One region of the Gluconobacter sp. DsW_058 genome, then DNA from elsewhere that is predicted to be linked to it. Evidence: predicted binding sites of a transcription regulator. Region 1 holds the regulator's gene; the other holds the start of a gene.
What was found. Region 1 encodes HrcA, which represses chaperone genes, less so after heat shock. Its sites were predicted from a motif close to GTTNGCACTCNCNNNNNGNGAGTGCNAAC; they were not measured.

Region 1 (16,216 bases):
GTTGCGTTTGAAACTCCGTGATGATGATCCGGCATCCGCATTACCGGGCAGTACAGTCCAGATCAGAGCAATGTTGCGGTCTCCTTCGGCTCCGTCATGGCCGGGCGGTCGCGACCTGCAACGGGAAGCCTGGTTCTCTGGCTCAGCAGGGAGTGGGTATGCTTTGGGCATACTCCAGCACGCGGACAGTGCAGACGCGACGGCAGGCCTGGAGGGACTGAGAGAAGCCATAGAAGCGCGCATCGAAAGCGTGCTCCTCGGCCAGACCGGCGCCATTGCCGCGACGCTGCTCGCAGGAGAGGCAGACGGGATTGATGCCTCCACCCGTCAGGAATTCGCTGCCTCCGGGCTGGCGCATCTTCTGGCTGTCGCCGGACTGCATCTTGGGTTGGTCATGGCCTTTGTCACGGTGTCTGTTCGCGCGTTGCTGACCGCCTTCGAGCGTCTGGCTCTGTATTGGCCCTGTCGAGAAATCGCAGCAGTTTCAGGATTTTTTGCCGGTATCGGATATGTCCTGTTGACCGGTGCTCATCTGCCCAGCGTCCGCGCGCTCGGTATGGCGGCACTGGTCACGCTGGCTCTTGTTACAGGGCGGCGCGCACTATCCATACGATCACTTGCCCTGATTGCGCTCGTTATCCTGCTGGTGTCTCCGGTTTCTGTTCTGGACGTTTCTTTTCAGATGTCTTTTGCCGCCGTGATGGGGCTGATCGCCGGGTATGAAGTTCTGCGTGAACCGCTTGCACGACTTCGAGGCGAAGGTGGGTCAGTGCGCGTCATCCTGTCCCATCTGGCTGCCTTGTCCCTCACCAGCCTTCTTGCGGGGTTAGCGACCCTGCCGGTCAGCATGGCGCATTTTGGTGTCTTCCAGCCGTGGTTCGTGCTCGCCAACATGCTGGCCGTTCCTTTGGCCGCCGTTTGGATCATGCCCGCAGGTCTCCTGTCCCTGCTCCTGATGCCACTGCATGCCGCAGGTCTTCCGCTCATCGTCATGGGGTGGGGCATCCGGATTATTCAGATCATCGCGCACACCGTTGCGATGTTCCCATTTGCTTACGCACCTGTTCCAGCCATGCCAGGCTGGGGGCTTGCTGCCTTGCTTCTCGGGCTGTGCTGGTTGTGCCTCTGGAAGAGGTGGCCGCGCCTCGTTGGATTAGGGCCTATTGGTGTGGGAATTCTCTCCATCTGGATGGCGCCTCATCCGGACCTTCTGGTTTCCGCTGATGCAGGGTTGCTTGCCTTGAGGGACGACGGCGTTTTGATGGTTGGTCCTCATGGCAGTCTCGAAAATCTGGCACTTCAGGACTGGGAACGGGCGCTGGCTCTGCCAACAGGCTCCCTGCCACCTGACTGCATGACGGGTCTCTGCCGTGTCTCACTCAAAGGCCAGACGGTGCTGCTGCGGGTCAAAGATAGCCTGGATGGTGTTCGTTTGCCGTCTGAGCAGGACTGTCAGGGAATTCGTCTGTTTGTGAGTGCATCCCCGGCCCGTAATGCCTGCCCAGGAGTTCCGTTTATTGACCGCTTTTCGGTCTGGAGAAATGGCGCCTATGCGGTCTTTCTCCATCAAGGCGGTCCAGAGCTTGTCTCGGATCGGAGCTGGCGTGGGAGCCGTCCCTGGGTTCCTGCCATAGGCTCACACGGAATGCCCAATCTGCCCTTGGCTGAGGCAGAGTAGCTTCGATCAGGCAGCTTCTTTTGTGCGGGGTGGTGTCAGGCGCTTGTCCGGATACAGACACCATTGCGTTGCCGGGCAGCGCCAGCATTCAGGCGCGCGAGCCTTACAGACATAACGCCCATGCAGGATCAGCCAGTGATGGGCTGGTCGCAGCATATCCTTTGGAATACGCGCCACCAGACCATCCTCAACCTGCCGGGTCGTTTTCCCCGGAGCCAGCCCGGTCCGGTTCCCGATGCGAAAAATATGCGTATCAACCGCCATGGTATCGGCTCCAAACGCAACATTCATCACCACGTTGGCGGTCTTCCGCCCGACACCCGCCAGCGCCTCAAGAGACTTGCGATCAGCAGGAACTTCCCCGCCATGTCGTTCCAGAAGCTGCTCGCACAGCTGGGCCACGTTATGCGCCTTGGCGCGCCATAAGCCGATCGTCTTGATGTACTGCGCGATCCCGGCTTCCCCGAGTTCCGTCATGCTTTTCGGATCGGGCGCGTGTTCAAACAGCCCCTTGGTCGCCTTGTTGACGGACTTGTCCGTGGCCTGAGCCGACAGAACCACGCTTACCAGAAGCTCGAACGTATTGCGGAAGATCAGTTCACTTTCCGCATCTGGGTTGGCTTCGGCCAGAGCGGTAATGAAAGCCTTGGCCGCGGCCTTGCTCATGGGTCTGGGGGCGTCTGTCATGGCTGAAACTCCGCGCGGGCTGTTGCGTCTGATCCGGACTGTCCGGCAAGATACGCGAAACATCTGAAAATTTCATGCCATCAGGCCGTTGTCCTTGAGGGACAAGACGGCGGAGCTCTTCGTGTCCGATACTTCTACGCAACTCACCGGCCAGAAACAGGAAGGCCGGAAAATCGACGTTTCCTTTACAGAAGTCCTGTCCTTTGTCTGCCGCCGCTGGCTGGCACATCCAGCGCTGCTGGCCTGGACACTCTCTGGTGTGGCGCTCGCCACACTGGCAGACGTCGTCACACCGATTCTGGCTGGTCGCCTCGTCTCGGATATTTCCAAGCACGCTGCCGGGCCAACCATCCCGAAAACCGATGAGTTTCTGAGCCTGCGTAATGATGCGTTCCTTATGGTGGGAGGATTGATTGCGCTTGGCTTGATTGGGCTGTTCGGTCGTCGGTCGTCTTTTGTCGGGATTTCACATCTGACGCTGGCAATCATGCACAAGGTCCTCAATCAGGCCTTTGCCCGCGTGCAGAGATTCTCAACAGACTGGCACGCCAATACCTTTGCCGGGTCGACGGTTCGCCGTCTGACCCGAGGCATGTGGGCTATCGACACACTGGACGACACCCTGCTGCTGATGATCGGGCCAGAGGTTCTGGTGCTCGGTGGCACTACGGCCGTCCTCATGTTCCGTTCACCTCTGATGGGATCGGTCCTTGCGGTTTCGGTCGTGCTGTTTGCCTGGCTCTCAATTATCCTGACGCTTCGTTACGTTGCGCCCAGTGCCCGTGCGTCCAATGAATGGGACACGAAAATGGGTGCAGCCATCGCGGATTCCGTTACCTGCAATCCGGTTGTCAAAGCATTCGGCTCTGAAAAGCGGGAAGAGCAGCGGCTGGACACCATCGTCGAAGGCTGGCGCGGACGTACCCTGAGGACATGGCTGCGCGGCACCAATAGCGCCAATATTCAGGCGCTGGCCTCTCTCGTGATGCGGATGCTCATGATCGGGCTTGCCGTCATGCTGTGGTGGCAGGGCAAAGCCGGTCCGGGTGACGTCGCATACGTTCTGACAATGATGTTTCTTGTGCAGGGATATCTTCGAGACCTGGGCCAGCAGGTCAGTCAGGTGCAGCGTTCCGTCAATGAGATGGAAGAGCTGATCGCCATCTTCCGCCGGGATTCGGCTATTCAGGATGCACCAGACGCCCAGCCTGCACGCTTTACGAAGGGCGAAGTCCACTTCGATCACGTGACGTTCCAGTACCCGGGGCAGGACAAACCTCTTTATCAGGACCTCACGATCGATATCGCGCCGGGATCACGTGTGGCCCTCGTGGGGCCGAGTGGGTCTGGAAAGACGACCCTCACGAAGCTTCTGCAACGCCTGTATGATGTGAACAGTGGGCGCATCACGGTTGATGGTCAGGACATCGCGCATGTCACGCAGGATTCCCTGCGGTCGCACATTGCCATTGTTCCACAGGAACCCGTGCTGTTTCACCGCACACTGGCCGAGAATATCGCCTATGCCCGGCCTGCGGCATCCATCGAAGACATCAAGGAAGCAGCGCGTCAGGCCAATGCAGCAGCCTTCATTGAGCGTCTGCCGGAAGGCTACAACACGATGGTCGGTGAACGCGGGGTTAAGCTCTCGGGCGGTGAGCGTCAGCGTGTCGCGATTGCCCGGGCGTTCCTTGCAGATGCCCCCATCCTTATTTTCGATGAAGCAACATCCAGTCTGGATTCAGAATCTGAATCCCTGGTGCAGGAGGCAATGCGCCGCCTGATGCAGAACCGCACCGTCATCGTGGTGGCCCATCGCCTTTCCACGGTGATGGAGCTGGATCGGATTCTTGTCTTCAGTCGGGGTGAGTTGAAGGAAGATGGCACTCATGCCGAGCTGGTGGCTCAGGAGGGCGGTATTTACCGCCGCCTGTTCGAGCTTCAGTCTCTCGAAGGCTAAAAGTTCCAAGGGTCTTTTCACAATCGCGAGACTGTATTGGTCTTTTCCGCATGACAGAACGTTTCCCCTCAGCCTGAATGCTGCTGAGGGGAAATTCCATCATGACACTTCGTTCTGCTTTCGCTGGGCTTTTGCTGGCCGCTCCGGCGACGTTGATGGCCTGCACCGCGCAGGCAGAACCTGTAGCATTCGATCATGCCCGTCTGATCGACGGAACAGGAGACCCTGTCCGTGAAAATGTTACAGTCGTCATTAACGATGGACGAATTGTCTCTATCGGTGATCCGGCCCCATCAGGAGCCGAACATGTCGATCTCAGTGGCAAAACCCTCTTGCCCGCTCTGATCAGCGACCACAGCCATGTTGGTATCATCAAGGGAACGTCTGGCAGCAACGAGAACTACACCCGAGCCAATATTCTGGCGGCTCTGAAACAGTACAGTGATTATGGCGTCCTTACCGTGACTGCGCTGGGCTTGAACCGATCGCCGCTCTTCGATGATCTGCGGCGGGAACAGCACGCGGGTAAGAATCCAGGCGCGGATCTGTTTGGCGTCGATCAGGGCATTGGTGCTCCCAATGGTGCACCGCCATCGGCCATGGTCAAAGGGTTAGGCCCGGATCAGGTTTATCGTCCGACCACGCCGCAGGAGGCACGTCAGGACGTAGACCGTATGGTCGCGGAACACACGGATCTCGTGAAACTCTGGGTGGATGATTTCCGGAACGGTGTGCCGAATGGCAAGACACTTCCAAAGATGTCTCCTGACATTTACCGGGCGGTCATAGACGAAGCCCATCAGCACAATACGCGCGTGGCGGTCCATATTCATGATCTGGATATTGCCAAAGCTGTCGTGGATGCTGGCGCCAATATCCTCGCGCATGGTGTGCGGGACCAGCCGGTTGATCAGGCTTTGATCGACGCCGTAAAGGCCCATGGTGTCTGGTATATCGCTACTCTGGGCTTGGACGAGGCGAATTACCTTTTTGCAGAGCATCCGGAGCTTCTAAATGTTCCTTTCGTTGCGGCCGCCATCGATCCTGCCCTGATGGCTCAGCTCTCAGATGCAGACTGGCGTAAACAGACACTTTCCAAGCCGCTTGTCGCGGCTTCTCACACTGCGCTTGCGATTAATCAGAAGAACCTTCTGACGCTTTATCGGGCAGGTGTGAAAGTGGGCTTTGGAACAGACTCAGGGGCTGCTCCAACGCGTTTGCCGGGGTTTGCGGAACATCGCGAACTTGCCTTGACCGTAGAGGCTGGCCTGACACCGCTTGAAGCCATTCATCTGGCAACTGGAAATGCCGCTGAACTGCTTGAGCTTGAAGATCGCGGCGTTCTGAAAACAGGGAAGCGGGCAGATCTTCTGATCGTTCGTGGCGCCCCAGACCAAAGCATCGCGGATATCGATCAGGTAGATCAGGTGTGGCAGCGGGGTATTCTCGTCAGTCACGGGCCTGTTGTTAGGCATCAGGGGCTCTGACGGGAGTGCATCCTGACGCATATCATTTCGACAAAGTATCTATCGAGCCGTTTTTCTCTACAGAGGCCTGATTTTATACTGTTACCAGATCTGTTTATGACATAATATTTCTATGAAGCGGGCGAGAATGTAGTGTGGATGAGAGACTGCAGTCTGCTTCATGGAGCTGTCCATGGTCGGGAAAGTGCGTGCTCGATGATGGACAATAAAATCACTGCATACGGCAGGAAAACGCATGTCCTCTTTTGACTACCTTACAAACGATCCCGGCCTCCACCTTGCTTGTGATGATGGATATCTCATCCATCCAGCCCGCTGGCAGGGAAGCCATGCCCTTTTTATTCTTTCCACCCCTATAAAATCACTCTGGCTTCTCTCTCGCAGGCACAGTCAGTCTTGCCCCAGCGAAGAGCGCGGGGTCCTGATCCGGGACATCACTCTTTACGCCGTGAGAGGGGCTCACCGCCTCACATCACATCTTACATTTCCTGAAAGTATGGGATGGGCGTCGAGCGAAGGCGATGATGCCCGCTGGACAGAGGGGCGCGCTCACCTGGAACTCGAAAATGTTCTGGGCAAGGAAACGGGCATGCTGTCTGTGGAGGTCTGTTCAAAAGGGCCCTATCACCTGGAACAGGAGAGTCCGCCGCTCTCCTGTTCGCCGAACCTAGAGTTCAGTCTTCCACACATTCAGTAAGGAAAAGGGTGAGCGCGCGGCCACGGTGACTGATCGCGTTTTTCTCGTGCTCGCCCATTTCTGCGAAGGTCCGGCTTTCGCCTTCTGGTGCAAACATCGGGTCATAGCCGTGACCATGATCCCCACGCGGAGGCCAGACTGTCTGGCCATGGCATTCCCCAACCACGCAGTGTGTTTCGCCGTCTGGCCATGCCAGGCAGAGCGCCGCCACAAACGATGCTGCGTGGTCTGACGTTTCACCCATTTCGCGATGCACGCGCTCCATGGCAACAGTCATGTCTTTTGCAGGGCCGCCCCATCGTGCCGAATAAACGCCGGGCTGGCCGCCAAGTGCCGAGACGCAAAAGCCGGAATCATCTGCCAGGGCCGGCAAACCAGATGCACGGGCCGCCGCCAGAGCCTTAATTTCAGCATTGCCCGTAAATGTGTCTGCCGTTTCGTCCGGTTCTGGCAGATTCAGCTCCCCTGCAGACACAACAGTGATGCCGCTTTCTGCAAGCAGGCTGGAGAATTCACGCAGTTTCCCGGCATTGTGGCTTGCCAGAACAATTTTTGACCCACGGGACAGGCGACGCATTACAAAGTCTCCAGTGCGGAAGTCTGAGCTTTAAAGAGGGAAGCTGTGCCCAGCTTGGCCAGACGCAGCAGTTCAAAAAACTCGGTTTCCTGAAAGGGGGACGTTTCCGCCGTCCCCTGAATTTCGACGATGCCACCCTCTGCGGTAAGAACAAAGTTCGTGTCAGCCTGAGCAGCACTGTCCTCAACGTAATCCAGGTCCAGCACGGCGCCAGCAGAGGTCAGGCCGCAGGAGACTGCCGCAATTTGTGCTGTCATGACTGAGGACAGATTGGCTTTTTTCAGAGCCATGGAGAGAGCAACCCAGGCGCCGGTAATGGAAGCGCAGCGTGTCCCGCCATCAGCGTTCAGGACATCACAGTCCAGCGTAATGGTCCGTTCTCCCAGCTTCTTCAAATTCACACAGGCCCGCAGGGATCTTGCAATCAGGCGCTGGATTTCCTGCGTCCGGCCAGACTGCTTACCCTTGGACGCTTCACGGTTGCCACGCTGATGGGTTGCGCGTGGAAGCATGCCATACTCGGCCGTAATCCAGCCCTGACCCTTGTTGCGCAGAAATGGCGGGACACGATTTTCGAGAGACGCCGTGCACAGAACTTCCGTTCCACCTACCCGGATAAGTGCTGAACCTTCCGCATGTCGGGCAAAGCCTGTTTCAATGGAAATGGCGCGACCTTCGTCACAGGCGCGTCCGGATGGGCGCTTTGTCATGCGAAAAAATCCTCTCTCAGAACCGAGCCCTGCCTCTACCGCGTTTGACGAGAAGCCTTCCAGCCCCGACATACAGTTTTACCATGATCAGACCTGACCCTTCCTGCTTCCGCATGCCGAACTCCTTTGCTTCCGGATTGGGAGAACGGGAAGCTACGATCCTGCGGGAAATCGTTGAAGAATACGTTGAAACAGGGGAGCCGATCGGCAGTCGTACTCTGGCGCAGCGCTTGAATCTGTCTCTGTCTCCCGCCACGATCCGCAACGTCATGGCAGATCTTGGCCGGGCCGGGCTGTTGTTCAGCCCTCATGTGTCCGCAGGGCGTCTGCCGACCGAGAAGGGCGTTAAACTCTTCGTTGAAGGTCTTCTGCAATTCGGTGCCCTGACTGACGAAGATCGAGCCAGTATCGACAGCCGGCTGGAAATTCATGGTCGGTCGTATCAGGAGACCCTGGCGGAAGCATCGTCCATGCTGTCGGGTCTGTCATCCGCAGCAGGTCTGGTGTTGGCCCCTAAATCTGACGCGACGCTCAAACATATTGAGTTCGTTGCGCTCGGTCCGGGACGTGTTCTCGTGGTGCTGGTCAGTTCAGACGGCCAGGTGGAAAATCGCATCATCGAAACCCCGGCAGGACTGCCGCATTCTGCCCTTGTCGAGGCTGGGAACTATCTTAACGCCCACCTGGGGGATCTGACGCTTGGCACTCTGAAAGAGCGTGTCAGCAAGGAAATGGACGTCAACCGTCATGAACTTGATGCTCTGACCGCCAGCGTCATCGAAAGTGGTCTGGCCACATGGGACGCTGATGGCGGAACGCTGTTCGTTCGGGGGCAGGGCAAGCTGCTGGCGGATATCACCGAGATCGAACGCCTCACCACGATCCGTATGTTGTTCGATCACCTCGAAACGCAGGAGACCATGCTTCAGCTCCTGCAACTGGCAGACGCTTCGGAAGGTGTGAGAATCTATATTGGCAGTGAGAGCGGAATGTTTGGAATGTCGGGCGTGTCCATGATCGTCGCGCCAGCCCGTAATGAAGCCCAGAAAATCGTGGGCGCCATTGGCGTCATCGGGCCAACGCGCCTGAATTACGGGCGAATTGTACCCGTCGTGGATTACACGGCCCGGATGGTCGGACGCCTGCTGGGATAGTGACTGCAACCCTTCCGCCTTTGCGCTGTTGAATCCTGCGTCCATCGGAAAGGAAAGAGTCCATGGCTACGATTGACGCAAAGAAATCCGGTACGTTCCTCATTGGTGGTGATCTCAAGGTCCACCGCCTCGGGTTTGGAGCGATGCGCATTACCGGCAAGGGCATCTGGGATGAACCTCCAGACCACGAAGAAGTGGTCCAAACCCTTGAAAGCCTCCCGAAGTTCGGGGTGGATTTTATTGATACAGCGGATTCCTACGGTCCGTTCGTCTCGGAAAATCTGATCCGTGAAGTGCTTTATCCTTACAAAAAGATGGTCATTGCGACGAAGGGCGGCCTGACACGGCATGGTCCAGACATCTGGAAGCCAGTCGGAAATCCGGACTATCTGAGGCAGTGCGTGTTGATGTCCATGCGACGGCTGGGCGTAGAGCATATTGATCTCTGGCAGTTGCATCGGATTGGGCCAGACTGCCCGGCAGAGAAGCAGTTCGAGGCAATTGCCAAATTCCGCGAAGAAGGCCTGATCCGACACGTAGGTCTGTCGGAAGTGAGCGTGAAAGACATCAAGCTCGCGCAGAAATACTTCCCGGTCTCAACGGTTCAGAACCGCTTCAATCTTGTGGACCGTAAGTCCGAAGATGTTCTGGATTTCTGTACCAAGGAAAACATCGGCTTCATTCCCTGGGCGCCGTTGGCTGCCGGAGAGCTGGCCAAGCCCGGTACGGACATGGACAAGATCGCGCATCGGCATCATGCAGATGCAGGGCAGATTGCTCTGGCGTGGCTCCTGAAAAGGTCACCGGTCATGTTGCCCATTCCGGGGACGGGAAGCAGAGCCCATCTGGCCTCTAATGTTCGGGCAGCATCCCTGAATCTCAATGATGAAGAGTTTGCTACTCTAAATCGGCAGGGTGAAGAGGTGTGGAAGAAATCCGCCGCCGGATCATAACGATCACGAGCCGCCGTAAACTGTCACAAAATGACCCTTTTCAGTGGGGGCGACGAACGGCTCGTTTCAGTGCTATGCAGTTTGTATGACGCGCCGTTCCATTCGCTCCCGTAATCCGCAGGACCCCAGGGCCAGTGTGCCCCGCGGGCCCCGTTTCCGCCGTTTCCGTCAGTCTCTTGCCATCGTCGCCGGTGTCGGGCTGGTCGGTGTTGCGGGTGCGGGTATCTTGGGTTGGACCACCTACGCCAAACTTGTGGCTGATCTGCCAAGTGTGGACAGCCTGAGAGCCTATCAGCCCCCGACCGTCAGTCGCATCTATGCGTCTGATGATCGCCTGATGGCTCAGCTTGCCAATGAGCGACGTATTTTCGTTCCGCTGGAAGCGATTCCGGATCGGGTAAAGCGCGCCTTCCTCGCAACGGAAGATCACAATTTCTACACCCATGGTGGTGTGGATGTGATGGCCATTGCCCGTGCAGGCGTAACGGACGTTTTTGCCCGCCATGGACGCCGTGCTGTCGGTGCGTCTACCATTACGCAGCAGGTTGCGCGTGGGATGCTGCTTAACAGCAATGCCCGCACACTTGATCGTAAAATCAAGGAAGCCCTGCTTGCCGTCAAAATGGAGCAGGTGCTGTCCAAGGATAAGATTCTTGAGATCTATCTGAACTGGGCGGATCTGGGGAACGGCTCTTTCGGTGTCGCCGCCGCGGCCCAGACCTATTTCAACAAGCCTCTAGACCAGCTGAATGATGCAGAAGCCGCGTCACTGGCGGCCCTTCCGAAGTCACCGACACACTACAATCCGTTCCTTCATCCTGACGCAGCCTTGATGCGCCGAAATCTTGTTCTGGATCTGATGGCCGATAACGGCGTCATTTCCCGCGAGCAGGCTCAGGAAGACAAGAAGGAGCCACTGGTCCCGCAGAAGAAGCAGCGGTTTGGACCTTTGCCGGATTCAGAATGGTTTGGGGCCGAGGTCCGGCGTCAGCTCATCAGCTTGTATGGTCAGGATCGCGCTCTTCAAGGCGGCCTTGAAGTTCATACCAGTCTGGATCAGCCCCTTCAGGTATCAGCGACGAAGCTGCTGCATGAAGGTCTGATCGATTACGATCGGAGCCGTGGCGGTTGGCGTGGCCCGGTCATTCATCTTGATGGCATTGACGCAGAAGGCTGGGAAGAAAGTCTCGATAAGGTCTCCGGTCCAGCCGGAATGCTAAGGGAGTGGCGTCTGGGCGTCATTCTTCCCGGCGGAACTCATGTCGGCTGGAATGAGGAAGGCCAAGCGAAGACTGGTCCTCTTCTGGCAACAGACATCGCATGGGCACGTCGGATGCACTCGCTTCGTGCTGGGGATGTCATCATGATTGAACCGCAGGAAAGTGGCTCCGTTGCCCTGCGTCAGATTCCGCAGGTTGAAGGCGCTGTCGTGACGATGGACGTCCATACAGGCCGTGTTCTGGCGATGGTTGGTGGATGGTCGTTCCACGAAAGTCAGTTCAACCGCGCAACGCAGGCTCTGCGTCAGCCGGGCTCTTCCTTCAAGCCGTTTGTGTATCTGGCGGCCATGGAACAGGGTATTTCTCCGTCCGAAAAGTTTGACGACTCCCCTGTCTCTTACGGCGACTGGCATCCCAAGAACTACGAACACGACAATTGGGGCCCGACCACTCTGCACGATGCCCTGCGTGAAAGCCGGAACCTCGTGACGATCCGGGTGGCCGCCCATCTGGGCATGAAGGCTGTTGCAGATACTGCCATCAAGGCGGGGCTTGTGGATGAAATGCCGCATGTGTTGCCTGCTGCTCTTGGTGCTGTCGAGACAACGGTCCTCAAGGAAACAGCAGCCTACGCAACCATTGCAAACGGCGGTCATGTAGTGTCGCCGACACTGGTGGATGACGTTCAGGATCGTCTGGGCAATATCATCTGGCGTGCGCCAGGTCTGGCGTTGGGAACAACGTTGCAGGCTCCTCCAGCTCCACCGGCGGCCGATCCTTCATCCCCCACGATTGCTCCGGTCACGCCTGAAGTTGGTGCAACACCTGCGCCGCCAGCAGCTCCCGTTGCCGGGAGCATTTCGGTTCCCTCCATTACAGACAGCCGTCCCGTGCTCGCCAGCGAAGCCAGCTCCTATCAGATCGTGGCCATGCTGAAAGACGTCATTGCGAACGGCACAGGTCGCATGGCGGGGGCTGGGATCGACCGTCCCATCGCGGGGAAGACCGGTACCAGTCAGGATTTCCATGATGCCTGGTTTGCTGGCTTTTCACCGGATATCGTCACGATCGTCTGGGTTGGTTTCGATACGCCACAAACGCTCGGACGGAACGCTGATGGTGCCCGCATTGCCGGCCCGATCTGGAATAAGATCATGAAGGTGGCGCTCGCCAACCGGCCGAAGCTGGATTTCCGTGTTCCGGCCGATATCACGTTGGCGTCCTACAACACCGGCCGTATCACTGCGACTGACGGCTTCAAGGCTGATCAGGTTCCGGGTGCGTCGGTGGCTCTGCATGGCTTCGGTGCTGGTACGGAAGCCCTGACAGCGGCAGATACCGGGGCGGATGCCGTTATTTCGGATTCTGAGAGCGATATGACAGACACCAGCGTGCCGAGTGTTGGGTCTTCCCCGAATGCCAAGCCTCAGGCCCAGAAACCTGCTGCATCGGATGGTGACATTGGTGTAGGCGGCCTGTACTGAGGGCAGCCAAACCACCTTATATAGTGGAGTATTTATAATGTCGGCTGAGACCGAAGCCCTCTCCGAACAGATCAAGCAGTCGGTGGCACTGCTGAGGAGGCATCTTTAACTGGGATGTCGCCACAACACGCCTCGCGGAACTGAACCACCGCGCGGAAGACCCAGACCTTTGGAATGATTCTGACGCTGCCCAGAAGCTGATGCGCGAGCGAACCATGCTTGCCAATCAGATCGAGGGCGTTGAACAGATCGAACAGGATGTTGAAGGCACGCTGGAACTTGTCGAGCTCGCAGAAATGGAGAACGACACGGATCTGGTGCAGGAAGCCATCGCGACGTTGCGTGGGCTGGCTGCCGACGTGCACAAGCGCGAAATCGAAAGCCTGTTGTCCGGCGAAGCTGATAGCAATGACTGCTACGTCGAAGTGAATGCCGGTGCAGGTGGAACGGAAGCCCAGGATTGGGCCGAGATGATCCTGCGCATGTACACCCGTTGGGCAGAACAGCACGGCTACAAGGTGACCTTCATTGAAAGCAGTGAAGGTGAGCAGGCGGGCATCAAGTCTGCCACCATCCAGATCAGTGGCCTCAACGCTTATGGCTGGATGAAAACGGAAGCTGGCGTGCATCGTCTCGTCCGCATCTCGCCCTTCGATGCCGCTGCCCGTCGTCAAACGTCCTTCGCGTCTGTCTGGGTGTATCCGGTGGTCGATGATTCCATTGAAGTGGAGATCAACGATTCGGATCTGCGTGTGGATACCTTCCGTGCTTCAGGCGCAGGCGGTCAGCACGTTAACAAAACCGATTCGGCCATTCGTATTACCCATATCCCGACAGGCATCGTTGTCGCCTGTCAGACGGACCGCTCACAGCACCGCAACCGCGCCAAGGCGATGGAAATGCTGAAGGCCCGGATGTACGAAGCAGAACTGCAAAAGCGCGAAGCTGCTGCAGCCCAGACGGAAGCTGCCAAGACGGATATCGGATGGGGCCACCAGATCCGCTCTTACGTCCTGGCACCCTATCAGTTGGTCAAGGATCTGCGGACAGGCGTGGAAAAGGGAAATCCGGACGCTGTTCTGGACGGTGCCCTGGACGACTTCATGTCGGCTTCCCTTGCGCAACGCGTCGGGGCAACACGATCGGAAGCCAGCGCCTCTGCTCAGTAAGAGTACTCTGGCGCATTAAAACGAAACTGGAAGGCCGGGGCGGCGTAATTAATACGCTGTCCCGGCCTTCTTGTTATAATTCTGTTACAGTTTTTGGAAATTTGATTTTCTGAAGGCAGAAAAAAAGCGGAAAAGTGTACTTTTTCGCCCGCTCTCCTGCGAATATTGGCGCCAGACGATCGAAAGATGAGAATTTTTCGTTTCGGGACAGGCAATAATCAGCTTGACACCATGGCCCGAAGGCTGCCCAATCAGCATATCGGGTATGTTCTCACGACATGAGACGAATCACACGTCCGTGAGGTGAGGGAACTCGATGCAAACACAAGGTCGAGATCTCGCACCGTACAGGTGTGGATCCATTGTCGGTGTCAGTGAGGGGTAAGAAGGTTTCGACATGAAGAGCTACGCCGCACAGCAGCGCAAGCCGACGGACTATATTGTCGCGATCGTCGTGGCCGTGCTGGCTATGGGCGCGGTAATCTATGCGCTCATGAGCGGTGCTGTGGGCAAACTCGTCCACGAAAAGCCGCCCATCAAGACGGAAGTGATCAAGGAGCAGCCTAAGCCGCCTCCGCCACCACCACCTCCGCCGCCGCCGCAGATGGAACAGCCGCCGCCGCCGTATATTCCGCCGCCGAAGATCAGTGTTCCGCCGCCACCCAAGGCGATCCAGCGGGTCACACACGCCAAGCCGCCGCATCCGGTTCCGCCGAGCCCGACGCCTGCACCTGAGCCTGTTCCGGCTCCTCCGCAGGGTCCGCCAGCTCCGGCAGTGCCTGATCACACGGCTGGCGCGTCTCCGATCAACGGCGCCAAGCCGGAGTATCCGGAGGAAGCCCAGGAAGAAAACCGTGAAGGTAAAGTTACGGCTTCCTGCGACATTCTTCCGAACGGTCACACGGCAAACTGCGCGATTGTCAGCTCCACCGGTGGTCACGAGTTTGTGGAAAGTGCGCTCGACTTCCTTCGTCGAGCCCGGTACCAGCCCGCCGTCGTTAACGGCGCTCCGGTTACCGAGCATCACCACATTCTGCACGTTGACTTCACGATGGGCGACTAAGTGTCCGTCAGCCAGTAGTCCAATAAGATTGCCTCTTCGGATCAGGTGGTTCGGAGAGGTTCAGGAAAAGGGCCGGTCCCCATATGGCCGGCACCCCAGACAGCTCCTAAAACGGGCATCTCTAACGAGGATATGGAGTTCATGACCAGACTGTTCCGCCTTCCTGCTCTTGACGTTCCGACGAAGGCGCGCGCCGTCCGGGCCAGCGCCATGGCTCTGACGCTGGCCCTGGCTTCGGGTGCAATCGCACCGGCCGTCGCTTTCGCTCAGCCTGCACCGGCTGATCAGAGTGCTCCGGCTGCCGCTCCGGCCGACCCGTCGGCAGTGCCGCCGGCTCCGTCCTCGGACCCGTCTGCTGCACCTGCTGCTTCTGCACCGAATGATGCTGGCGCTCCGGCACCTGCCGCCGGTGATGCAGCTGCTCCTGCTGACCAGACGCCTGCTGCTGCTGCCACCCCGGGTGAAAGCGCAACGGCCGCTCCTGAAGCTCCGGCTCCGCAGGGCAACCCGTACGGTCTTGGCGCTCTGTGGGCCAATGGTGACGTGATCGCTCGTGGCGTTCTGATCATCATGGTTATCATGTCCGCTGGTACCTGGATCATCATGGTCATGAAGTTCCTGGAGCAGGGCCGTGTGTTCGCTGCCTCCAAGGAAGCTTCCCGTGAATTCTGGACGAAGCCGTCCGTTCAGGCTGGCGCTGCGTCCCTGAAGGCTTCTTCTCCGTTCCGTTACATCGCTGAAACCGGTATCGTTGCTGCAGAGCACCACGAAGGTTCCATGCGTGATGCGATCGACCTGCACTCCTGGACGGAAATGTCCATCGGGCGCTCCGTTGACACCATCAACACGCGTCTTCAGGGCGGCCTCGCGTTCCTCGGTACGGTGGGTTCCACCTCTCCGTTCGTCGGCCTGTTCGGCACGGTTTGGGGTATTTACCACGCTCTGACCGCCATCGGCATTGCAGGTCAGGCATCCATCGACAAGGTTGCTGGTCCGGTGGGTGAATCCCTCATCATGACGGCAATTGGTCTTGCAACCGCTGTTCCGGCCGTTCTGGGCTACAACCTGCTCGTTCGCCGTAACAAGGGTGCTATGGATCGCGTTCGCAACTTCGCTGCAGACGTCCAGTCTGTCCTGATCGGTGGCTTCCGTCACGGCGTGTCTCCGGAAGACGGCGGCATGTCAGCTCCGACCACCATCACCACCAGCCAGCGGGTCTGATACTATGGGAATGAACGTCGGAGGAGGCGGCGGTGACGACGAGGTGGTGTCGGCAATCAACACCACCCCCCTCGTCGACGTCATGCTGGTGCTGCTGATCATCTTTTTGATCACCATCCCAGTCGCCACGCATACTGTGAAGCTGAAGCTGCCGGT
Region 2 (16,216 bases), on a different contig from region 1:
AAATTTACTTCCAAACCGATATGACAGCCCAAGCCTCTTCATTCTTTCACGGTCTGTTCTTTAAAGCACTCGCTCGCTTCTGCCCTTCCAGTTAGACTGACCGCAATGCCGCGCTCGCCATCTTTCCCATCTCCGTTTGACGCACCCGCTCTTGTCGCGAGACGAGGCCTGTCCTCTCTCCTGACGCCCGATGGTGAGCTTCTGGACCTCCCGGCCGATGAGGTACGGGAAAGATTGGCGCAGCTTCCACCTCCCCTTCTCGTTCATGGCCCGGCCGCCCTGCGCGCGCTTGATCTCACACCGCTATCCCAGCCTGTCCCCTGGTTTGATCTTCTGGATCTCTTTCTGTTCGTGTGTCCCGCAACAACCGTTGCGCCTACCCCGCGCGGACTGGCGATCGCTCTTGGACTGACGCCGCCAGAAACCACCACGGCGGACCTCCTGCCGCTGCTCTGCGAGACCCTTCTCGGCAAGTTACGGGAAAAAGCTGATACTCCTGAAGGAAAACGCTTACGGGCCCTCCTGCTCCCGCTGACGCGGGCCGGCTGGATCTGGAGTGGCGAAGTCGCGGATGCCATCGGCACAGCCTCCGACCCGGGCAGTGCGCATCCTTATGATGCCGTACGCGTCTGGCGGCGCCTGCCACGCTGGGAGGAAACAGCCCCCAGACCAGCTCCCGGCAGCCAGCCCGTTTCACCGCAGGCCGCGCGTGAAAGACTACGCCAGATCCTTGGCAAGAATGCAGAAGCGCGCCCCGGACAGGCTGACTTTGCGTCTGTTGCCACTGCGGCTTTCGAGCCCCGGGAAACGCTCGGATCGCCCAATGTCGTACTTGCTGAAGCTGGAACGGGCACGGGGAAGACCCTTGGCTATATTGCGCCAGCAAGCCTGTGGGCCGAGCAGAATGATGGAGCCGTCTGGGTCAGCACTTACACGCGACATCTTCAAAGGCAGATCGAGCAGGAACTTCATCGTCTCTATCCCGATGAGGCAACACTGAGACAAAAGGTCGTCGTCCGCAAAGGACGTGAGAACTACCTGTGCCTCCTGAATATGGAGGATCTGCTCAATGCCGCCACCTCTCGGGGGAATGACGGAGCGGCAGCCCTGCTTCCCCTCAGCCTTCTCGCACGATGGGCTGAAGCGAGCCGCGACGGTGATCTGATGGGTGGCGACCTCCCAGGATGGTTCGGCGATCTCTTCGGCCAGGGCACGTTGCACGGTGTGGCAGACAGGCGTGGCGAATGCATTCATGCGGCGTGCCCGCATTACCAAACCTGCTTCGTGGAACATGGCATTCGTCGTGCCAGACAGGCAGATCTTGTTGTGGCCAACCACGCGCTTGTCATGTCGCAGGCGGCCTGGACTGCTCTCGCACCTCCCGGGCTCCCCGATGAAGATGCGACGCCAACACGATATGTTTTCGATGAAGGACATCACGTCCCTGAAGCAGCAGACAGCGCCTTTGCCATGGTTCTGTCAGGGCTTGAAACAGCCGAACTCAGACGCTGGCTTTTGGGTGCAGAGGGAAGCCGATCCAGAGCACGCGGACTCCTCCGGCGCCTTGATGATCTGGTTGAACGTATTCCGACAATAGACGCTCCACTTCATGCCGTGCTGCAAGCTGCGCGAGCACTGCCGGCTCCGGGCTGGAGCGTAAGACTGAAAAACGGAATGGACGCGCCGATTCCGCAGGAAGACGAAGCACCCGCGTTTCTTCCGCTCATGGCCCCCGAGCCGGAACTGGATAACCCTGCCGAGCTGTTTTTTCAGGCCCTCGATCATCAACTCAAAGCCCGACGCACTCAAGGCCCACAACAGGACACCACATACATCTCCACCGAGTGCGATCTGCACCCCACGAATGATACAGTGCGGACGAGCGCAAAGGACTTGGCCAGAGCGTTGCGGCGCCTGCAAACCCCACTAATCCAGCTGACAAAACGACTTGAAGCAACGGTAGAAGACGATCCGGAAATGGAAGCCCCCACGCGTCAGCGGATCGAGGCTTTCATCCGGACTTTGCATCGCCGCGCCATCAGCCGCGTTACAGGCTGGGTCGGAATGCTGGACGCCCTTCAGACGCCCCCCGAGCCCGACCTGACACCCGTCCATATTGATTTCATCCGGACTGAACGTCTCCCCAGAACACGTGGGGCGCAGGGGGACCATGACGTGGGCCTTTATCGTCACTGGCTGGACCCGACAATTCCATTTGCATCGACCATTCAGACACCGGCTCATGGCCTGCTTTTGACATCTGCCACATTGCGCGACCAGACCGGCTCAGAAGACGGAGAAGAAAGCTGGCACGCAGCAGAACTGCGGCTTGGGGCCACGCATTTCATGAAGCCACCAATCCGCGCTTCACTCATGAGCCCGTTCGATTACGCCAAGCAGACGCGCGCTTATGTTGTGACCGACGTTTCCGTCGAAATCGCGTCTCTTGCCCATGCATTTCGGGCACTCTTCGAAGCAGCGGGCGGAGGAGCTCTTGGGCTTTTCACGGCAATCCGTCGTCTGCGCGAGGTCCATCGTCGCATTAACGAGCAGCTGGAAGCTCAGGGCTTCCCTGTATATGCCCAGCACGTTGATGCCATGGATAACGCAACACTCGTCGATGTCTTCCGCACGGAAACCCACAGCTGCTTGTTGGGCACCGACGCTATGCGGGATGGGGTGGACGTGCCGGGGGAAGCCTTACGCATGGTGGTGTTTGAAAAGACCCCATGGCCCCGCCCCGATATTCTGCATCGCGAGCGACGCCGCCTTCTCTCGGAAGGACGACCCGGTGATTATGACGATCGCATTACCAGAATGCGCTTAAGACAGGCTTTCGGCCGCCTGATCCGGAAGGGTGATGACAGGGGTGTTTTTGTGATGCTCGATCGCAGGATGCCCTCGCGTCTTCTCTCTGCCTTCCCAGCAGGTGTAGAAGTTCGGCGCCTCAGTCTGGCAGAGACCATCAGTGATATTGCGGCGTTTCTCACTCCGTCCTGATCCGACCATTTCGAAGACAGTGACGCATAAAAAAAGGCGGTGGAAATTCCACCGCCTTTTTCATGTTCCCGGAAAACCCGAGGATCAGAAGTTCACGCCTGCCTGCAGGAAGACGTAACGTCCCATGTAGAGGTTGCCGTACAGCGCGGCTGCACTGTTGTCCGTTGCGCTGGCAACAAACGGCGGCTTCTTGTCGAGAAGGTTGTTCACACCACCTTCGAAGTTCCAGCTCTTCCAGCGATAAGACACTGTCACATCATGAGAGAAGATGCCCGGGGTGCTGGTACGGCCATAACCGTTGGCACGCTTCAGATCTGTCGTGCCGTCGTTCCAGACCATGCCGCCCATGTACTGCATCATGTACGTCACGCCGAACGCACCATGCTGCCAGCCAACCGTTGCGTAATCACGAACACGCGGATTGCCAGTGCCGCTTTGATACATCATGCGACCAGCATAATTGTACCACTGACCACCAGCTTCGTTCTGCTGCAGGTAGCTGACGAGCTGCTGGAAGTTGTTGGACAGCGTCAGGACATCGTGCTGCGTGACACGGATACGGTAGTCGAGGTCGAAGTCGATACCGCTCGTCTTCAGGCCGCCAATGTTGTCATACATGGACGTCACAGCATTCAGCTGCCCGGTGCTTGCAACACGGGTAATACGATCACAGTAAGACGTGTTCGTGCCCGTATAGCACTGGTCCATGATGTACTGGCTGCTCAGATACGTGATCATGTTCTTGAGCGTGTAGTGCCAGTATTCAACGGACGCAGACAGACCCGGGATCCAGCGCGGCGTGATCACCGTACCGATCGTATAGGTCCGGCCCGTTTCAGGACGCAGCTTCGCGTTACCGCCATACAGCGTCGGTGCCTGTCCAGAGAAGTTGGACGAGAACGTGCTGCTGTTAATGCCCTGACGTGCACAGTTAGCTGCTACGACAGGAGACTGCGCACCGTAGGATGCGGCCTGCACGGAATCACACGGATCGGTCGCTGAAGCATAACCCAGGGACTGACCACCATACAGCTCATACACGTTCGGCTGACGATAGGAGGTGCCGAGTGTTGCGCGGAAGCGGATGTCCTGAATTGGTGCCCAGTTGATGGAGACCTTCCAGTTCTTCGTGCCACCAAACGTATTGTAGGCAGAGTAACGACCCTGACCGTCAATCGTCAGATCCTTGGCAAGGAAAGCGTTATGCAGCAGCGTTGCCTTGCCTTCGATGTAGCCTTCGGAAACATTGAAGCCACCGCCGGTGTAGGACGCAGAGTTCGTCAGCGTCTGGCCAGATTCAACCAGTGCATCCGGGTGATAGGCAAGCTGCTCGCCACGGTGTTCCATACCGAGCGCAAGACCCAGGTCGCCACCGTTGTTCCATGGCATGTGAACAACATGGTTGTTGTTGATGCGCAGGTTCAGGTCACGAAGCTGGTAGTAATAGTGATCATGCGACGTGTAGTTGGAATAAGCTGCGGCTTCCGGTGAAAGCTTGCCGAACGGGTTCGACAGAACGCAACCTGCAGCAGCATTACAAACAGACGGATTGTAGCTCAGCGTGCTGTTGGAATCACCCGGGGTGTCCTGCTGCAAGCCGTATGTCTGCAGAAGCTTGGCATAGTTACCGACGCCAGACGTCTGGGACATGACCTGGTTCCAGCCGTAGGTGTAGGACAGATCGTAGTTCCAGCCGTGGGTGATTTCACCCTTTACACCAGCAATACCCGTGTAAGTATCGGTAGCCGTTTCGCTGCGGCGGTTGCCCCACTCACCCATGCGCTTGGACATGTAGGCGTCTTCACCCAGCGTATTTCCAGGATAGTTCTCCGGAACATACAGGGCGGTCGGCAGCGTGGACGGATAGATGCTGCCAGCAACGGGGATCGGTGCCATCGTCGTGGACGAATTACGATGGGCGTAGTTGAAGTTCAGGTACGGCGTGAAGTGACGGTTGATGTCATAGTGAGCATCAAACGACAGCGTCCCGTTCGTCAGGGAGTTCGTCAGGTTCTGGTCAGCACCATAGTTGTAACGATCAGCCTTCGTGTAGGAGTGCAGAGCGCCACTCTCACTACCGACATAGTTCCCGGTGCTGGTCTGGAAGAGACCACCCGTCGGATAGCCCGAACCAAAGGAAAGATTAGCCGGGTTGATAGGGTCGTTACCCTGAACCGGGCTTGCCCAGGAGCGGTTAGCCTGCTTGATGCCGCTCGAGGTCATGTAAGACCCGAAGAGCGTTACGTTGCCCTTGCCATGATCGAAGTTCCAGCCCTTGTAGCCGGAGATCATGCCTGTCTGGCCGTCGCCATGATCCGTTCCGATGCCGCCACGAACTGTAAGGTTGGCGTCATTAAGGTCATGACGGAGCTTGATGTTGATAACGCCAGAAACAGCGTCAGCACCGTACAGCTCGGAACCGCCATCCTTCAGGATTTCAATGCTGGCAACCTGATGAACGTTGATCGTGTTCATGTCGAAGCAGCTGTTGTTGCCATTGATGGCAGCACGCTTGCCGTCGACCAGAACGAGAACACGGTTCTGTCCAAGGTTACGCAGATCCATGCAGGACGAACCGCCCGTACCATTGGTCTGGCTGTTCGTCGTACCCGAAGATCCCATGGACGGCAGACGCTGCAGGTAGTCACCAATCGTAGTGGCACCCGTCTGCTCAATCTGCTTGCTGGTCACGATCTGGACCGGATTGGCATTGGAGTTGTTCGACGTGCTGAGCGCCGAACCCGTTACCACAACGTTCTCGGATCGATTGGAATCGATGGAACGCAGGGCACGTGTATTGCTGACCGCAACAGGCGCAGCATACTGCGGAGCGGCAACCTGACGGGTTGCAGCAACCGGAGCTGTCGTTGCAGGCGTCGCAGCAGAACGCACCGGACTATGTGTCACAGTCTTGTGGCGCACATGTGAGGACGTGGTTTTAGCGTGATCGGTTGTTGCGGCCTGTGCCGCGCCTGACAGCGCACCCACACCCATAACCGACGCGCAAAGTAGCATATTGCGACGCGATACGATCATAATAAGACGAAATCCTTCTAAAGGCAGTGACCTCCTTTAGACATTTCATTGCGAAAGTGTCACCCCAACTTCCAGCGAGTACGATCGCTCCGTGATGGTTTTGTGACAAGCGTTGCATAAGGGTCACATATGTGTCGGACGCATATCAAAATAAGTCAAAAAAAAAGCCGTCCCACCCTGAGGTGAGACGGCTCTTTTTGTAATTATTCGACATATTCCCCAGCTTTTTAAAACCGGGGAATCTGAAGCGTTGGATCAGAAATCCATGTCGCCCATGCCGCCCATGCCACCTGGAGCAGCCGGAGCCTTCTTCTCAGGGCGCTCGGCAACCATGGCTTCCGTCGTGATCAGCAGACCACCAACCGAAGCGGCATCCTGCAGAGCCGTACGGACAACCTTCGTCGGGTCGATGATGCCTGCGCCAACCAGGTCCTTGTACTCAGCGTTCTGAGCATCAAAACCAAAATTGTAGGTGTCGTTCTCGAGCACCTTGCCAGCGATCACGGCACCGTCTTCACCAGCGTTCTCAGCGATCTGACGCAGCGGCGTCTGAAGCGCCTTGCGAACGATCTCGCCACCGATACGCTGATCGTCGTTATCGAAGGTCAGACCCTTCAGAGCAACGGAAGCGCGAGCAAGAGCCGTACCACCACCCGGGACGATACCTTCTTCGACAGCTGCGCGGGTTGCGTGCAGAGCGTCGTCAACACGATCCTTGCGCTCCTTCACCTCAACTTCACTGCTGCCACCGACGCGGATGACGGCAACGCCACCGGCCAGCTTGGCAAGACGCTCCTGGAGCTTCTCACGATCATAGTCAGAAGTTGTTTCTTCAACCTGAGCGCGGATCTGGTTGCAACGACCTTTGATGTCGTCGCTGTTACCAGCGCCTTCAACGATCGTGGTGTTTTCCTTCTCGATGTGAACCTTCTTGGCGCGGCCCAGCATGTCGAGAGTAACGGATTCCAGCTTGATCCCGATGTCTTCGGAAATAACCTGGCCACCCGTCAGGATCGCGATGTCTTCCAGCATGGCCTTGCGACGGTCACCGAAGCCCGGAGCCTTGACGGCAGCGATCTTCAGGCCACCACGCAGCTTGTTCACGACCAGCGTAGCAAGTGCTTCGCCATCGACGTCTTCAGCGATGATCATCAGCGGACGGCCGGACTGCACAACGCTCTCGAGCAGCGGCAGCATTGGCTGAAGCGAAGACAGCTTCTTTTCATGGATCAGGATGTACGGCGCATCGAGATCAGCCGTCATCTTCTCCGGGTTCGTCACGAAGTACGGGGAGATGTAGCCGCGGTCGAACTGCATGCCCTCGACAACGTCGAGTTCCGTGTGCAGGCCCTTGGCTTCTTCAACCGTGATGACGCCCTCAGAGCCGACCTTCTGCATGGCAGAGGAGATCATCTCACCGATTTCACGCTCACCGTTGGAAGAGATCGTACCGACCTGAGCGATTTCCTCCGGGGAGGTCATCTTCTTGCTGTTCTTCTTCAGCTCTTCAACAACGACGAGGACAGCCTTGTCGATGCCGCGCTTCAGGTCCATCGGGTTCATGCCAGCTGCAACAGCCTTGGCACCTTCGCGGATGATTGCCTGAGCAAGAACCGTGGACGTCGTCGTGCCGTCACCAGCCAGATCGTTCGTACGGGACGCAACTTCGCGTACCATCTGAGCGCCCATGTTCTCGAACTTGTCAGCCAGTTCGATTTCCTTGGCGACAGACACGCCGTCCTTGGTGATGCGCGGTGCGCCGAAGCTCTTGTCGAGAACAACGTTACGACCCTTCGGGCCCAGCGTTACCTTGACGGCATTTGCAAGAATATCAACGCCACGCAGCATACGGTCGCGGGCGTCGGCACCAAACTTAACTTCCTTGGCAGCCATGTTCTTAATCTCCTGTTGAGGTTTTTAACGAGAGGAAACGGGGACGGCTTTTCAGCCGATCACACCCATGATGTCGCTCTCTTTCATGATCAGCAGTTCTTCACCGTTGATCTTCACCTCGGTGCCGGACCACTTGCCGAACAGCACCTTGTCGCCTGCCTTGACGTCGAGAGCCACGATCTGGCCCTGCTCGTTCCGGGCGCCCGGGCCTACGGAAACGATCTCGCCTTCGGTCGGCTTGTCCTTGGCGGTGTCAGGTATGATGATGCCGCCAGCGGTCTTTTCTTCACCGGTCAGGCGACGGACTACAACGCGGTCATGCAGGGGACGAAATGTCGTCATGGATCGCTCCATTTTAGGCCGTGCCCTTCTACAAAGCGACGCGGCCGGGTTACGCGCTCAATTACTGCAGCGCAGTTGGCACTCCCATATCGAGAGTGCCAAGAGAGGTAGTGCCGCCACCCGTTTTCGTCAAGAACCATCGCCCTCGGCAGAAAAAATTTTCTTTCCGTCCAACAGGGCCTCGGAACGCCTTTTCTCCAGCATATCCGCCATTTTCTGACCTTTCGTCCTGCCATGAAGACGACGATTGGTCTCAGCTTCCTTCGCATCCTCTACGGACTTGCGGCGTTTGCGTTCCCGACGGAGATTGATGACGTCGCTCATGGCATCTGCCTTTCCGGCGTTACAGAGACTGGACAGAAATCAATGGACCACAAGCATTCCCAAGAAAAGACCGAGGGCCACATGATCCGCCTCACAGCGGCAGACGGCCACGAATTCGAGGCATGGGAGACGGGCTCCCCCGAGTCCACACGCTCCATTGTCGTCGTGCAGGAAATTTTTGGCCTGACCGGGCACATCAGGGACGTCTGCTCTGATCTGGCTCAGCAGGGCTTCCATGTTCTCGCCCCTGCCCTCTTTGACCGCGTCAAACCCCATACGGTCCTGGCTTACAACGAGGCTGGCCTGAAAGAAGGGCTGGAATTTCGAAGTGGTATTTCGCCAGATCTGATCCAGCAGGATCTGGAAGCCTGCGCCCAAAAACTGAGACAGGATGATGGTCACCGCCCAGTCGGGATTATCGGCTTCTGCTGGGGCGGCCTCATCGCCTGGCTTGCGGCAACACGCACGCACCACTTTAATGCCGCCGTGGGATGGTATGGTGGCGGTATTGCCAACCATTGTGACACAGCGCCGCACTGCCCGACGCAGCTCCATTTCGGCGGAGAAGATGCGTCTATTCCGCCAGGTGACGTTCAGAAAATTCGCGCAAGCCGGCCGGAAGTCGAGGTCTTCCTTTACGATCAGGCTGGACATGGCTTCGGATGCCCAGAACGTTCCAGCTTCAATCAGGACGCCCGTGATCTGGCCTGGAGCCGGAGCGTCGCGTTTCTGAAGCACCACATCAAGCGTGCGTGAGGCCTGACATGGAAGGCCTTGCAGGAAAAATTGTCCTCATCACAGGTGGCAGCAGCGGCCTCGGTGAAGCAACCGCGCGTTATCTCGCAGCACGAGGGGCTTACGTTGCTATCGCCGCCAGACGTCGGGACCGACTGGACGAAATTGTCTCCGAACTCGAAGCACTGGGCCAGACTGCACGGGCCTACACACTGGATGTCACGAACCGCCAGAACGTTGCGGACGTTGTAAAAGCCGTTGAGCAGGACTTCGGACGTCTTGATGTCCTCGTGAACAATGCCGGGCTGATGGCGATTGCCCCCATGAAACGACTGATGGTCGACGAGTGGGACCGGATGATCGACATCAACATCAAAGGCGTTCTGTACGGCATCGCCGCAGCACTACCGATCTTTGAGCGTCAGAAATCGGGACATGTCATCAACCTGTCCTCGGTTGCCGGGATCAAGGTCTTCGCCCCTGGAGGCAGCGTCTATTCAGGAACGAAGTTTGCCGTGCGGGCCATTAGCGATGGCCTCCGGCAGGAGGCTGGCAACGCGTTTCGCGTTACATCCATCGAGCCGGGCGCAGTGGAAAGCGAACTCAAAACGGGCAGCGGCGACAGTGAAAGTCGTCAGCATGTTGAAGCGTTCTACAAGATTGCAATTCCGGCGGAATCCGTGGCGAGGGCCATCGCTTTCGCCATCTCACAACCTGACGACGTGGACATCAACGAGATTGTCCTGCGCCCAACCCTTCAGGAGTTCTGATCATGAGCAACAACCCACTCGAAGCAGATCCAAAACGTGACGCAGCAATCCGCCGCGAGGCCAAGTTACTTTGGGAAGCCGATGGAAAGCCGGACGGCGGCCCTGAAGCCTATCTGGACAAAGCGACGGACCTGATTTCCATCAAGGGCGTTCCCGAGGGCACGCCTGTTGAGGATCTCCCACCGCCAGAGTTGGCAGATGTTCAGATCGAAGATCCCCGCTTACAGGAGAATCTTGGGGAATTCCCAGAGCGCAGCACGGACCAGGGCGATCACCGCCATTTTCCCGTCGCGGATCGAAAAGAAGAACGCGAGCTGCTGGATGATCCCAGCACCGACGCCGGTCAGCCGGGCTACGCTCAAATCGACGAGAAGCAGGAAAGGCACTGATTGCCCTTCCCTTCTGCCGCCCGTTTTTACGCGGGCGGCAAGCCATTTCAGGCTTTGTTCAGAACGCGACCTGCGACGGCATCCAGCTTGGCGACAAGAGCCGGATCGCGCTTCTCGGGTGCGGTGATAATCGCAAAGTCGAGCGCACGCTCGGCGGAAAGGTCCAGAGGGCGCTTCTGACCCAGAACCGGGATCACAGCCTTCACGAGACGGCGGGCATTATCCGCATTCCCCTTCATGACCTTCACCACGCCTTCAACCGTCACGCTGTCATGCTCGGTGTGCCAGCAGTCATAATCCGTGACCATGGCCACCGTGGCGTAGGTCATCTCGGCTTCACGGGCGAGCTTGGCTTCCGGCATGTTGGTCATGCCAACAACCGAACAACCCCATGACCGGTAGAGCTCGCTCTCGGCACGCGTCGAAAACTGCGGCCCTTCCATAACGATATAGGTTCCACCGCGCGTCACCGGAATATCGAGCTTACGGGATTCCGCTTCCAGCGCATCCAGCAGACGAGCAGACACCGGGTCCGCCATGCCAACATGCGCCACACATCCCGTCTCAAAGAAGCTCTTTTCGCGCGCGAAGCTGCGATCAATGAACTGATCGACAAGCACGAAACGGCCGGGCGGCAGTTCTTCCTTTAAAGAGCCCACAGCTGAAAGAGACAGAATATCCGTCACGCCTGAGCGCTTGAGAGCATCGATATTCGCGCGGAAATTCAGGCGTGAGGGCGGAATGGGATGGCCACGACCATGACGGGGCAGGAAGACGCACTTGATGCCTTCAAACGTTCCGAAAAGGAGCTCGTCAGAGGTTTCGCCCCACGGCGTTTCAACCCGACGCCATTCCTTGTTTTCCAGACCGTCAATATCATAGAGGCCGGAGCCACCGATAACGCCGATAACCGGCTGAATTTCTGTTTCCGAAGACATGGTTGTTCAGTCCGCCCCTGATGAACATGTTTGAGGACCGTTCAGGAACACGAGACGGAAGATTGGCGCAAGCCTCCGCTGATCCATGTCCAAAAAAAATCACGCAGGCATTTACGAAGCGGCAAGATGCTCTCTGCCATCATCGCGCCACAGAGCGACAGCAGACATGCAGCCAGCCAACTGTTCGTCTTGAGCGCAATTTGCTAGGACACTCCGCGTAACAAGAATTCGTCCTTAGGATGGTAGGGGAGAGAAAAATGGACCAGATCAGCCCCGTTTTTGCTGAACTCGTTCGCCCGGATGTGCCTCATGACACGTTGAAGCGTGAGGCGAAGGCCTGGTTTGAATCTCTCCGGGACCGGATTTGCGCGTCTTACGAGAAACTTGAAGACGAAGCCGCCGAAGGCAATTCTCAGGTCCTGCGAGATCGCACACAACCGGGACGCTTCGTTCGCACGGCCTGGGATCGCCCGGATGGCGGCGGTGGCGTGATGTCCGTGATGCGCGGTCGCGTCTTTGAGAAGGTTGGCGTGAACGTTTCTACTGTCTGGGGCGAATTTTCTCCCGAATTTCGCAAAAACATTCCCGGCGCATCGGAAGATCCACGCTTCTTTGCAACAGGCGTGTCCCTTGTCGCTCATCCCTGCAATCCGCATGTCAGCGCCGCGCATTTCAATACGCGCATGATTATTACGACCAAGGGCTGGTTCGGTGGCGGTGGCGATATTACGCCAATGTTCCCGGACAGTGCCGAGGCCCGCAGTGACGCCGACTACTTCCACAAGATGTTTGAAGCCGCCTGTAACAAGCATGATCCGGAGCACTATCCACGCTTCAAGGAATGGTGTGACCGTTACTTCCATCTGCATCACCGCGACGAGCCGCGTGGTCTTGGCGGCATCTTTTACGATCAGTTCTCCACTGGGAGCCTTGAAGGTGACTTCGCCTTCACGAAAGATGTCGGCATGGCCTTCCATGACGCCTACCCCGCAGTTGTCAGACGTCGCATGTTTAATCCGTGGACGGACGCCGACCGCGACGCTCAGCTGATCCGCCGCGGACGATACGTTGAATTCAATCTGCTTCACGATCGTGGAACGCTGTTTGGCCTGAAGACAGGCGGCAACACCGAATCGATCCTGATGAGCATGCCTCCAGAAGTTCGCTGGCCGTGATGCTCCGTTCCCCGACCCGCCGTGACTGCCTGAAAGGGCTGGCCGTGCTCGGTGCCGGAAGCGCCATGCCCTCTCTGCAGGCCCGTGCTGCGGACATGCCTGACGCACATCTGCTCCTTGGTGGAACACTGGCGTCCATCCAGGGGCAGTTCGGGGAACTTGCGGCAGGCGTTATCTCCCGCACGCTGGGACTGGACGCGCCCCTGGAGATCACTCCGGATATCGGTCAGGACGGCGTACGTGCTGCCAATCTTTTTGACGCTAACAGCGCCCCGGACGGAAGCACGGCCCTTATTGCGCCGGGAAGCGTCCTGCTGGCTTCACTAACCGGTGACTCTCGCGTCCACTATGATTTTGCACGGTGGATTCCCCTTCTGACGGCTCACACGACAACTGTCGTCATTGCGCGTGCAGAACTGCACAAGACGCTCCGAAGCCGCCTCAAGGGTTTCTTTCACGATCATCCAGTTCGACTGGCTGTTTCTCGCCCAACGGGAACGGAACTTGACGCCCTTCTTGGCCTGACGCTCCTTGGCCTGCGTCCTATTCCGGTGTCTGGGTTCAGTCGAACGGAAGACGCACTGGAAGCACTTGCGAACAATCAGGTCGATGCCGTTCAGCTGCTCCCTTACACGCTGGATGTGCCGGTAGAGACTATTCTCGCCAAGTTGCCGCCCGGTACAGCGCCGCTCTATCATACAGGCGACCTGTCAGACACAGGCTCAGATACAATCCCGAATTTTCTGGAGGCCTATCAGGAGGCTCGCCGCCGTCCGCCTGAAGGAGCACTATACAGAGCCTGGCAAGCAGTCTCCGCAAGTACCTATACAGCTCTGACGGTGGCACTCCCGATGCTCACTCCACCAGATATGGTCAAGAGCTGGAAGCAGGCCTGCTGGGACGCAGCGGTAGATCCAACCGTGCGCCACTGGGCAGAAAAACATCATTTCATGCTGGCTGCAGGCGACAATGCAGCGCCATTCCTGTCCCGGGCAACGCCTGATATTGGCGCAATTCTTGCCCTTAGACGCTGGATTGCCATGAATACACCGCGCTGGCGTATCGGCCAGGAAACGCGACCGCTCTGACCTTTTACCGGCGCTTCGTCCGCAGCAAAATTCGGACGGAGCCATGGTTGGCAGCATGAGGGTGGACAACGGCCAGCACCATGGGTCGGATGTCCGCTCTCTGAAGCCAGAGTGGCAGCTCCCGACGGATCAGTCCGCTCGTGGCGCCACTCCCCAGCCCTGTCACGACTTCAACGCACCGCCAGTTTCGTGCTTTGGCGCGATGCATGAAGTCAAGCAGGCGCTCAAAAGCGTCCTGCACAATATATCCATGCAGATCCAGCTTCGCATCGACCTTGAGCTCCCCGCGGGAGAGGCGCTTCCAGCTCGTATCATCCAGACCAGGTGATCGAACACCGACCCGCAGATCCTGCGGTCTGGGTCGACGAAAAACTGGACGCGCCAAAAGAGCGCGGAATGACAGGTCCTGCTCAGCGGGTGGAGACGGAACAAGCGGAACCCGAGCAGGCTTTACCGCTTCGACTTTTGGCGTGGGTGGCGGGACGGGTTTGGATTTGGGTCTGGAAGGGTGTAGCGGCACGATGTCGCGCACAACCATGCGCCACAGGCTTTCCTCCTCCTCTTTCAGAACCCGTTTTGCCACCAAAGAACCCCACCTGACCTGATTCAGTCTTGCATCCCGCAAATAACCTGCACTGCGTGTAACTGTTTCCATGCTGATCGAACAATGGAAAAGACGTAATTTCAGGCCTCTCGCAATTTTGGCATCAGGCTCTTCTTCAGAACGTTCGGTCCTACAACTCGATGACTGGCCACGATGGCACTGCTCCCTCAAGAGATCCGAACATTTCTGGCGCACGATCAATTCGGGAAGAGACCATTTTTTTTGTCCGAGCGGCGCCTTGTAGAACCGTCGGCAGCGTTCCCAAGTCTTCTCATATAGGAGACAGACCGTGAGCAAATTGACCAAAGAAGAGCGAGACAGCCTACCCGACGATGACTTCGGCCTTCCGGAAAAAAGGGCCTACCCCGTCGACACAAAGGCCCGGGCCCGAAATGCGAAAGCGCGCGCAACGCAGGAGCTTGAACGCGGTCTTCTGACGCCGGAGGAAAGAAATGAAATTGATCAGGCGGCAGATCGCAAATTACAGGAAGAATAATCCAGAATCAGAAACGGCCCCGAATTTCTTCGAAGCCGCTCTCTGACGTCATTGGAACATTTAGTTGGCTTGCGCGCCCCGAAGCGGAGCATCTGCCGGAACATCCTTGAGCGGAATGCCCTGATACTTTCCTGTCAGAGTTTTCAGGAAGGCCACAATGTCCGTAACATCCTGTTCTGTGATGTCATGATCGGGCGTCTCATAACGGGCCATGGCACGAACCGCAGCGTCCAGCGTCTTTGCTGATCCGTCATGGAACCACGGGCCTGTCAGCTCCACGTTCCGCAGGTTGGGGACCTTGAAGCGCTCACGATCAGACGGATTGTTCGTGAAGGCAAAGCGGCCATCATCCACAGCCGTCAGCTTGGTGTGACGATCCTCGAAATACGGCCCTTCCAGACCCAGAATTTCGTAAGCGTCTCCACCGACCGCAACACCGCTATGGCAGCCCGAGCAGCCAATTGCCTTGAAGCGTTCATAGCCACGCTTTTCCTGAGCCGTAATCGCGTCTGCCTTGCCCTTCAGGTACAGGTCGAAGCGGCTGTCTGGGGTGATCAGTGTTTTTTCATATTCGGCGATCGCGTCCGTCACCGTGTTCTTGGTGATATCGTCCGAACCATAGATGGCCGTGAACTGATCAGCATATCCAGGCTCAGCACGCACACGATCGGCAACGGATGCCCAATCATGAGATCCCATTTCCAGCGGGTTCATCACTGGGCCTGCAGCCTGCTCAGCCAGATCCTTGGCACGACCGTTCCAGAACTGACCGATATTGAAGACGGAATTGTAAACCGTCGGTACGTTAATCGGGCCGGTCTGACCATTAATGCCGGTCGCCGTGGTCTGATTATCCACACCGCCCTTGTTCAAACCATGGCAGCTCGCACAATTGAGCTGGCCATTGCCTGAAAGCTGCTTGTCGAAGAACAGGGTCCGGCCCAGTTCAGCCTTTTTCCAGTCTACGGCAATTGTTTCCGGGATCGGCTGAAGAACTTCGCCACGGAATTCTGGCGCCACGTCAGAGCTGGCATAATAGCGCTCACGCTGATCACGTACCCACTTCAGAATGTCCGCACGCTGTTTCTCATCCAGATGAGCATGGGGATGCATCGTCAGGTAAGCCGCAGGCGGCATACGGTTCTGAACAATCACTTCCTCAATACGGGAAAGCTGTTCAACCGATGGGGGCTTGCCCTGCTGGAACGCTTCAATGATCGGCGCAAACTCAAAATGACGCTGCCCCTGCTCCAGATCACGGCTCATAATCTGATTGGCGAGCGGGAGTTTGAAGTAGAATGGCAGATCGGCGTTGCGCGTGTGGCAGTAGTCACAACGGACTTCCTGAAACGCTGCAAACGCTGTCATGGCGATAGGGTCATGCCGTGTGGGGCTGCTCGCGGGAAGCTGCGGCGCACCAGCATGA

Region 2: the regulator HrcA is predicted to act here: its motif matches at 8,346-8,374, upstream of groES (co-chaperone GroES).

What each region holds. Positions count from the first base shown of each region.
Region 1 covers NZ_JOPH01000002.1:81,414-97,629, forward strand. The annotation lists gene HK24_RS02085 (ComEC/Rec2 family competence protein) at 1-1,678, shown strand, start outside; gene nth (endonuclease III) at 1,685-2,365, opposite strand; gene HK24_RS02095 (ABC transporter ATP-binding protein) at 2,487-4,325, shown strand; gene HK24_RS02100 (amidohydrolase family protein) at 4,427-5,812, shown strand; gene HK24_RS02105 (hypothetical protein) at 6,048-6,509, shown strand; gene rdgB (RdgB/HAM1 family non-canonical purine NTP pyrophosphatase) at 6,487-7,086, opposite strand; gene rph (ribonuclease PH) at 7,086-7,796, opposite strand; gene hrcA (heat-inducible transcriptional repressor HrcA) at 7,880-8,950, shown strand; gene HK24_RS02125 (aldo/keto reductase) at 9,013-9,903, shown strand; gene HK24_RS02130 (penicillin-binding protein 1A) at 9,989-12,607, shown strand; one part of gene prfB (peptide chain release factor 2) at 12,645-12,713, shown strand; one part of gene prfB (peptide chain release factor 2) at 12,715-13,776, shown strand; gene HK24_RS02140 (energy transducer TonB) at 14,174-14,839, shown strand; gene HK24_RS02145 (MotA/TolQ/ExbB proton channel family protein) at 14,981-16,060, shown strand; gene HK24_RS02150 (biopolymer transporter ExbD) at 16,065-16,216, shown strand, end outside.
Region 2 covers NZ_JOPH01000058.1:43,900-60,115, forward strand. The annotation lists gene HK24_RS11130 (ATP-dependent DNA helicase) at 106-3,000, shown strand; gene HK24_RS11135 (TonB-dependent receptor domain-containing protein) at 3,085-6,036, opposite strand; gene groL (chaperonin GroEL) at 6,292-7,929, opposite strand; gene groES (co-chaperone GroES) at 7,981-8,271, opposite strand; gene HK24_RS11150 (DUF4169 family protein) at 8,401-8,595, opposite strand; gene HK24_RS11155 (dienelactone hydrolase family protein) at 8,638-9,351, shown strand; gene HK24_RS11160 (SDR family oxidoreductase) at 9,360-10,100, shown strand; gene HK24_RS11165 (DUF2934 domain-containing protein) at 10,103-10,489, shown strand; gene HK24_RS11170 (S-methyl-5'-thioadenosine phosphorylase) at 10,537-11,427, opposite strand; gene hemF (oxygen-dependent coproporphyrinogen oxidase) at 11,685-12,602, shown strand; gene HK24_RS11180 (hypothetical protein) at 12,602-13,690, shown strand; gene HK24_RS11185 (Smr/MutS family protein) at 13,695-14,228, opposite strand; gene HK24_RS11190 (hypothetical protein) at 14,584-14,790, shown strand; gene HK24_RS11195 (cytochrome-c peroxidase) at 14,851-16,216, opposite strand, start outside.